Regions from separate parts of the Pseudoalteromonas sp. DL2-H2.2 genome, predicted to be linked through region 1. Evidence: predicted binding sites of a transcription regulator. Region 1 holds the regulator's gene; the other holds the start of a gene.
The links. Region 1 encodes FliA, which starts transcription of late flagellar genes. Its sites were predicted from a motif close to CTAAAGNTNNNNNNNNNNNNGCCGATA; they were not measured.
Positions count from the first base shown of each region.

Region 2: the regulator FliA is predicted to act here: its motif matches at 2,186-2,212, upstream of pomA (flagellar motor protein PomA).

Region 1 is NZ_JAKGBD010000009.1:78,560-82,785, reverse strand. It holds gene L1285_RS15700 (chemotaxis protein CheA) at 1-640, opposite strand, end outside; gene L1285_RS15695 (protein phosphatase CheZ) at 656-1,426, opposite strand; gene cheY (chemotaxis response regulator CheY) at 1,446-1,829, opposite strand; gene L1285_RS15685 (RNA polymerase sigma factor FliA) at 1,873-2,607, opposite strand; gene L1285_RS15680 (MinD/ParA family protein) at 2,610-3,470, opposite strand; gene flhF (flagellar biosynthesis protein FlhF) at 3,463-4,226, opposite strand, start outside.
Region 2 is NZ_JAKGBD010000002.1:175,307-179,532, reverse strand. It holds gene dxs (1-deoxy-D-xylulose-5-phosphate synthase) at 1-685, opposite strand, end outside; gene ispA ((2E,6E)-farnesyl diphosphate synthase) at 896-1,783, opposite strand; gene xseB (exodeoxyribonuclease VII small subunit) at 1,787-2,029, opposite strand; gene pomA (flagellar motor protein PomA) at 2,271-3,038, shown strand; gene L1285_RS03450 (flagellar motor protein MotB) at 3,041-3,973, shown strand; gene L1285_RS03445 (hypothetical protein) at 4,146-4,226, shown strand, end outside.

The DNA of each region.
Region 1 (4,226 bases):
GCACAGATGTAGCTTTGGGTGCAGCGGGTGTGTCTGAAGCTACTGACGGGGCATTGCCAGAGCCGTGTAACTCATCCAGTAAGCTTTCGAATTCTTCTTCTGAAATTTCATCAATGCTGTCTGAGCTCTCACCATCGGCTGCATCGACGGGGTCCGATGGTGCATCGAACAGCACATCATCTGCACTGGGCGTTGCAACAACCGGTTCAGGCTCTGTGGCAGCAGGAGCTGCAATTTCTTCGTCTGCTGATTGTGGTTGGCTAAGCTGGTGCAATACTTCCAGCAGGTGAGGGTCTGCGGGCTCTGGTTGCTCTCTATTTTGAATACATGAGAACATTTCATTGATGGTGTCGAGCGACTGTAAAATCACGTCCATCAACTCTGCTGTTACCTGACGCTGGCCCTGACGCAAGACATCGAACACGTTTTCCGCACCGTGACAAGCATCCACCAGTTCCGTCATACTCAGGAAGCCTGCGCCCCCTTTAACAGTATGGAAACCACGGAAAATCGCGTTCAGCAGCTCTTTATCTTCCGGGTTATTTTCTAGTTCGACAAGCTGCTCAGATAACAGTTCGAGTATTTCCCCTGCTTCAACAAGAAAGTCTTGTAAGATATCTTCATCGACTTCAAAGCTCATTCGCATACTCTCCTATTAGAAGCCCAAACTCGACAACAGGTCATCAACTTCGTCCTGCCCGGATACGACATCATCTCGAGACTCAGCGTCCATAATTGGACCCTCAGGACCTGATAACTCATCAGCAACGGGGGTGGCTTTAGTTTGTGACTGCGGCTGGGCTGCAGTTTGTTGACTTTCATCAGCGCTACCAAATACAGTCAACAAGTGAATTAGGCTGTCTTCAACTTCACGAACCAGCTCAATGACACGCCGGATCACCTGTCCGGTTAAATCCTGATAATCCTGCGCCATCAAAACATTGGTCATCAGATTCTGTAGTTCATCTGTACGGCCTTTTGACGACTGCATAAAACTGTCAAGATCGTGACACAACGACTTGAACTCTCCGAGCTGGATATCCCGGCTCATCAGTCTGTCCCAGGTGGGCTTGATTTCAGAGAGTTCATCGGCAAGTTCTTGGGCTAAGGGAAGACTCGCTTCTACGGCATCCATGGTTTTATTGGCAGCACTTTCGGTCATTTCCATGACGTAATTGAGGCGCTGCTTGGCATCTGGAATGGCTTCTGTCGTGAGATCTGCTAAACGCGTATCCAACTCAAAGTTCTTCAATGATTCATGAAGTTGTCGAGTCAGCTTACCTACTTCAGCAAAAAGCTCTGATTGTTCTTTATTAGTGGCCTCAATTAATATCTCATCAGCCTTTTCCTGCTCACCCTGTTCTAGGTATTCAACGAGCAGTTTAGCCTGTTCCAGAGTTATCTGTGGCACAGAAGATGTTGACATAAGCCTACCCTTATCAATACTAGCCTAAACGCTCGAACACTTTTTCTAGTTTGGTTTTCAGGGTTCCTGCCGTAAACGGTTTAACGATATAACCATTAACTCCAGCCTGGGCAGCAGCAACGATTTGTTCTTTCTTCGCTTCCGCTGTTACCATGAGTACTGGGATGTGTTTAAGCTTGTCGTCAGCACGAATTGCACGTAACAAATCGATACCTTGCATGCCGGGCATATTCCAGTCAGTTACGACAAAGTCGAATTCCTGATTTTGCAACATTGGAAGTGCCGTACTGCCATCATCAGCCTCTTGAACATTGGTAAAGCCTAAGTCTCTTAGCAGGTTTTTGATTATTCTTCTCATCGTAGAAAAATCATCAACCACGAGAATTTTCATGTTCTTATCCAAAACTTCCTCCGGTGAGGTTTGAACCTATATTGTAAAACTAACTCTAATTGATCCAGTCATTGATCTTCGCTCTGAGCTTGATCATTGCTTGACCGTGAATCTGACTCACTCGAGATTCGCTGACTTCTAAGATCGCGCCAATCTCTTTTAAATTCATCTCGTCGTTATAGTACAAAGACAACACCAAGGCATCTCGCTCAGGTAAAGTCTTGATAGCATTGACTAACGACTCGTTAAAGCGCTCATTTTTAACATTATTGAATGGTTTGTCTAGCGCAAAATCGTTGCCTGCGGGAGAAATTACGTCTTCGTCGACCCCTAGGTCTTCAATGCCGATAACTTTACTCGCATTGACATCATGTAAAATATGATGGTACTCATCTAGCGTAATATCAAGTTTTTCAGCGATTTCAGTATCTTTTGGTTCGCGCCCAAACTGTGCTTCAAGCTCAGCAATGGCTTCCGCAACCATCCGGCCGTTTTTGTGCACTGAGCGGGGAGCCCAGTCGCCACGGCGGATCTCGTCAATCATTGCACCGCGAATTCGAATACCGGCAAAGGTTTCGAAGCTTGCGCCTTTACTGGCGTCAAAATTTTTGCACGCTTCAATGAGTCCAATCATACCCGACTGGACTAAATCATCTAACTGAACGCTGGCTGGTAACCTCGCTAATAAATGACAGGCCACCTTTTTTACCAAAGGCGTATGACGCTCTACCACCTTACTCAGGTGGTCCGTCGTTTTATATCCCGCCATGCGGTTGACCGGTGAAGCCATCGTTAACCGTTTACCAGCTGCTCAATAAAGAATTCCAAATGACCTGAAGGTTGGTGGGGAATGGGCCACTTGACAGCTTTGCTGGCCAGGCCTCTGAACGCCACGGCAGCAGGTGAATTAGGGAAGAGCTCAACGATGGTTTTTTGGCGACGCGATGACTTGCGCATATTTTCATCAAACGGGATCGTAGCAACCAACTCCAAAGCAACATCTAAAAATCGGTCGGTCACTTTGGACAGCTTGGCAAACAACTCTTGTCCTTCACGTAGACTGCGCACCATATTGGCGACAATCTTGAATTTGTATACACCGTGTTCGCGGCTAAGCACTTTGATCAGCGCGTAAGCATCCGTGATGGAGGTTGGCTCGTCACACACTACAACCAAGACATCCTGGGCAGCACGAGAGAAGCTCAAAACCATATCAGAAATACCAGCCGCAGTATCGACGATTAAGATGTCAAATTCGCTACTCAATTCGCTAAACGCACGGATTAATCCAGCGTGCTCGGCAGGCGTTAATTCAACCATACTCTGCGACCCTGAGGTTGCAGGTACGATGCGGATCCCAGCCGGGCCCTCTACAAGAATTTCGTCTAGCTCACATTCACCAGACAAAACATGCGATAAATTTTTCTCTACTCTTAAACCCAGCATAACATCACAGTTAGCCAGACCTAAGTCAGCATCAAGCACCAAGACCCGATTACCCTGCTGTCCTAACGCAATGGCTGTGTTAAGGGATACATTGGTTTTACCTACTCCACCTTTACCACCAGTCACTGCGATTACTTTTACACTGTGGTTATTTTTCTGGTTCATTCTCCGCAGGCCACTTGCTTGATCTAAAACTGTATTAATCATACATTCCTACTGTCTGGGACGCCACTGGTACACGTCGCGAATGTTGTGCTTTTGTTCTCTTTAAATACAATTGCTCAGCCTTTTTGACTAACTTCTGAGCGTTTGCCACGCGAATGTCTTCAGGCACTCGCTGACCATTGGTAAGATACCCTATTGGCAGACGATTTTGAATCGCTATGCTAATTATCTCACCTAAACTTAGACTTTCATCAAGTTTTGTAAAAATACAACCACTTAAATTGACTTTTTTGAAGTGATTGACGGTTTCTTGCAGTACATGCATTTGTGCAGTCGCACTTAATACCAGGTAGCTGCGAATGTCAACACGGCTGCTACGCATCAGCGTGTTTAATTGCTCTGTCAGGCGTAAATCACGCTGACTCATACCTGCCGTGTCTATTAATATTAGACGCTTATTACGTAAATGATAAAGAACCTCAGCAAGTTCATTGGCATCTTTTACTTGCTTGACAGGACAACCGATGATCCGACCATAGGTTGCCAGTTGTTCATAAGCGCCGATACGGTAGGTATCTGTGGTGATCAGGGCGACATTATCGGCACCATATTTTTGTGCACCCAGCGCTGCCAATTTTGCAACTGTGGTGGTTTTGCCAACTCCTGTAGGTCCGACCATGGCATACACACCACCCTGGCGCAGAATATCGTTGTTAGTTGTGTGCATTTGATTAACAACCATATTAAGTAGTGCATTCCAGGCTTCTTTACGAGAAACGTCATCAGGGATAAAGCAAG
Region 2 (4,226 bases), on a different contig from region 1:
CTTTGCTGGCCAGCTCCTTAACCGGTGGTACGCCTGAGAGTAACTTTTTACCGCCTTCGCGGATATTCGTGTAAAAGCTGCCGGATAAAATTCGTGCAAAGTGGTTGTTCAGCGCGCCGACATTTTCAGAGATAGACATTTCATTGTCGTTGAGGATCACCAGCATGTCTGATTTCACATCACCGGCGTGGTTCATTGCCTCGAAAGCCATGCCTGCGGTCATCGCACCATCACCAATCACGGCAACGACTTTACGCCCCTGTTGCTCCTTTTCTGCGGCAATGGCCATGGCCAGCGCTGCTGAGATAGAGGTACTGGAGTGGCCAACACTGAAGGTGTCGTACTCGCTTTCTTCACGGAACGGGAAAGGGTGCAGGCCATCTTTTTGTCGTATGGTATGCATCTTATCTCGGCGTCCGGTGAGGATTTTATGTGGGTAGGCCTGATGGCCCACATCCCACACGAGCCGATCTGCCGGCGTATTGTAGACGTAGTGCAGTGCGACTGTCAGCTCAACGGTCCCAAGGCCTGAGGCCAGGTGGCCGCTACTTTGTGAAACTGAGTTGAGCAAATAGTCGCGTAGTTCATTGCTGAACTCGGTCAGTTTGTGTTGCGGCAAAGTGCGCAGCTGCTCAGGCTGCTCTATCAATGCCAAAAGGGGATACTTGCTGTTATCAAGGCTCATATTGATTACGTTATCCTGGGCAGAGTTTACTGACTTGGTTGTCATTGTTATCTGCCATTAAATTTATGAATTCTGTTCCAGGGCTCAGCCTATTTACAAGCTGCTTTCCAGGCGCTTGATTCGGCGTGCTCAGTGCAATGCACCACAGTATAACTTAACTAGTTATTAATTTAGCGACTTATCAGTCGATTGCTAGTCTGTGCAGTGTCATTAATGGTCTCTGGCGATGATATAGTCTGCCAGCAAAGCCAGGGTTTGTGTGTCTGCATCTATGTCTTGCAGTGCCCGTTTGGCGTCCTCTACGAGTGCCTGTGCTTTTTGCTTGGCGCCTGTTAATCCCAACAGTGCAGGATACGTAGATTTATTATGTTCCAGATCAGACCCCTGAGGTTTACCCAGTACTTCTGTGTTGCCTTCAATGTCGAGAATGTCGTCCTGAACCTGAAACGCCAGACCTATATTCTGGCCATAGTCACGCAGTCGCTCCAGAGTAGTAAGCGAGACGTCGGGGGCACACAACGCGCCCAGTTCAATGGCACAGGTCAGCAGGGCGCCTGTTTTTAAGCGATGGATCCGCTCGAGCTCAGCCAAACTCACCGACTTATCAGTCGCGGCCAAATCCAGCGCCTGACCACCCACCATGCCCTGTAACCCAGATGCTTTGGCCAGTGTTTTTATCATCGCAATCTGATTTGCTGTCGGCACCGAGAATGTGTGTGTAGACAACAACTCAAACGCCAGGGTTTGTAAGGCATCACCGGCTAAAATGGCCTGTGCTTCATCAAAGGCAATATGACAGGTGGGCTTTCCTCTGCGCAGGTCGTCATCGTCCATGGCGGGCAGATCGTCATGCACTAACGAGTAGCTATGAATGCACTCAACTGCCGCGGCAGCGATATCCAGGTCGCGCGGTGAGGCGCCAAAAATTTGCCCCGTGGCGTAAACTAAAAATGGCCGTAACCGTTTGCCACCATTACTGATGCTATAGCGCGCCGCGGCAATGGCTGTCTCGTCACTGTCCAGTGTCTGGGCGAAATAGGTCGCCACAGTGTTTTCGACCTGCGCTCTGGCATGGGCAAGTTGTGCTTGTAAATCCACCGTTTATTCCAGCTCGTCCGTAAAGTCACTCAGTGGGCTTTGCTCGTCGTTACCGAGTAAAATCGCCACTTTCTGTTCTGCCTGTTGCAGCTTGTGAGAGGAGGCGTTAGCCAGTTTGATCCCACGTTCAAATTGTTTGAGGGATTGCTCCAGGGTCAACTCGCCCCGCTCCATACCCTGTACAATGCTTTCAAGCTCGTCAACGGCTTCTTCAAAGCTCATGTTTTCCGGTTTTTTTGTCGCCATGTGCAATATTCACTTTGAGCTAAATTAAAAAACGCCTAATTTTATGAGTATTACAGATTGAGGTCAAAGATCTCTCAGACTTTTTGCGTTATACAGTTCGGACGGCCTGTCAATGGTTTATGAATTCGCAATTTCAAGGCAATTTAATATAATTGAGTTAAGTTATTGCAAAACTGGCCGATAACTCTGTCGATAATAATAACTGCGTGATAGATAGCGGGTAAATTCCTTTGGAGGGTGTGTGGATTTAGCAACCGTGATTGGGATCTTAGGGGCCATAGGCTTGATTGTGATGTCCATGGTACTTAGTAGTGATGGCCAGATCGCCATGTTTTACAACACTCCATCAGTGGTTATCGTGTTTGGTGGCTCGATCTTTATCGTGCTTTCTAACTTTACCATGAGCCAGTTTTTTGGCATTGGTAAGGTGGCCGGTAAGGCCTTTATGTTCAAGCTCGAAACCCCGGAAGAGTTGATTGAAAAAGCGGTTGAGCTTGCGGACTCTGCGCGTAAAGGCGGCTTTTTGGCTCTGGAAGAAGCGGAAATTCCCAACTCGTTCATGCGCAAAGGCGTCGATATGCTGGTGGATGGTCACGACGCGGATGTAGTTAGGGCAACCTTGCAAAAAGACATAGCGCTGACCTCAACGCGTCACGAAATGGGCGCAGGTTTGTTTAAATCCCTGGCAGACATCGCGCCTGCGATGGGGATGATTGGTACCCTGATCGGCTTGGTGGCCATGTTATCTAACATGGATGACCCCAAAGCGATTGGACCAGCGATGGCCGTTGCGCTATTAACCACGCTCTATGGGGCCTTTTTGGCCAACGTGGTAGCCATTCCTATTCAGGTTAAACTGGAGCTGCGCAAAGACGAGGAAGAGCGTAACCAGCGTTTGATCCTGGATGCCATTTTGGGTATTCAGGATGGCCAGAACCCGAAAGTGATTGAAGGTATTCTGAAAAACTACCTGCCTGAGTCCAAGCGCGGTGGTGAGGCTGAGGAGTAGTTATGTCAGACGAGAACGAATGCAAATGTCCTCCCCCGGGCCTGCCTGCCTGGATGGGGACTTTTGCTGATCTGATGTCACTGCTGATGTGTTTCTTCGTTCTGCTGCTGGCGTTTTCGGAAATGGATGTACTCAAGTTCAAGCAAATTGCGGGTTCAATGAAGTTCGCATTTGGTGTTCAGAATAAAATTGAAGTCAAAGACATTCCCAAAGGCACCAGTGTGATTGCAATGGAATTCACACCAGGTAAGCCTGAGCCCACTCCCATAGAAACCATTCAGCAACAGACCGTTGAAATGACCCAGCAAATGCTGGAGTTTCAGGCGGGTGACGAAAGCTCCGCAGGTGGACGACAAGAGCAGCGCGGTAACAAACGCGGTGGCGAATCTTCCAGCACCGCCCAGGAGCAGTCTATGACTCAGGCTATCGCTGCGGCTGAACAGGAGCAGGTGAATGAGTTGGTGAAGAAAATTGCACAACAGCTCGAAAAGCAAATTATGGATGGTGCTATCGAACTGGAATCGCTCGGTCAGCAGATAATCATACGAATTCAGGAAAATGGCTCTTTCCCGTCGGGCAGTGCATTTTTGCAGCCTAAATTTAAACCCGTGATCCAGGATATAGCTCAGCTACTCAAAGATGTACCGGGCGAAATAACTGTGTCCGGACATACAGATGATTTTCAGTTTTCTAATGAGCTATATAGCAACAATTGGGATCTGTCAGCCACTCGGGCGGTGGCGGTCGCGAGCGAAATGCAAACCGTACCAGGGTTTGATAAAAATCGTATGGTGGTGGTTGGGCATGCAGATACCCGACCGCTGGTGCCCAATGAAACAGATGTAGACCGGCGCCGTAACCGACGTGTTGAAATCTCTATTATGCAGGGCAAAGCCAAAGAATCTGACCCAATAAATGTCCGTGGAAACAACTAGAAGTATTGCGTGGTACCGATTCTTGGGCTAGGCTATTCAGCGGAATTTAATCTGATAATGTTAATGGAGAAAACAATGCTTAATAAATATGCTTATATGCCGGGTTCAAATGGTGGCGGTGACGATGGAAACGAACAGCCGAAGTAAGGGCTAACGGTTTCAGATAACCATAATGACGAATATCGATATTAACAGTGACAGTTTAAAGCCGCTTTTGGGTGCCATTTTTGACAGCCAGATGATGCTTGTCTCT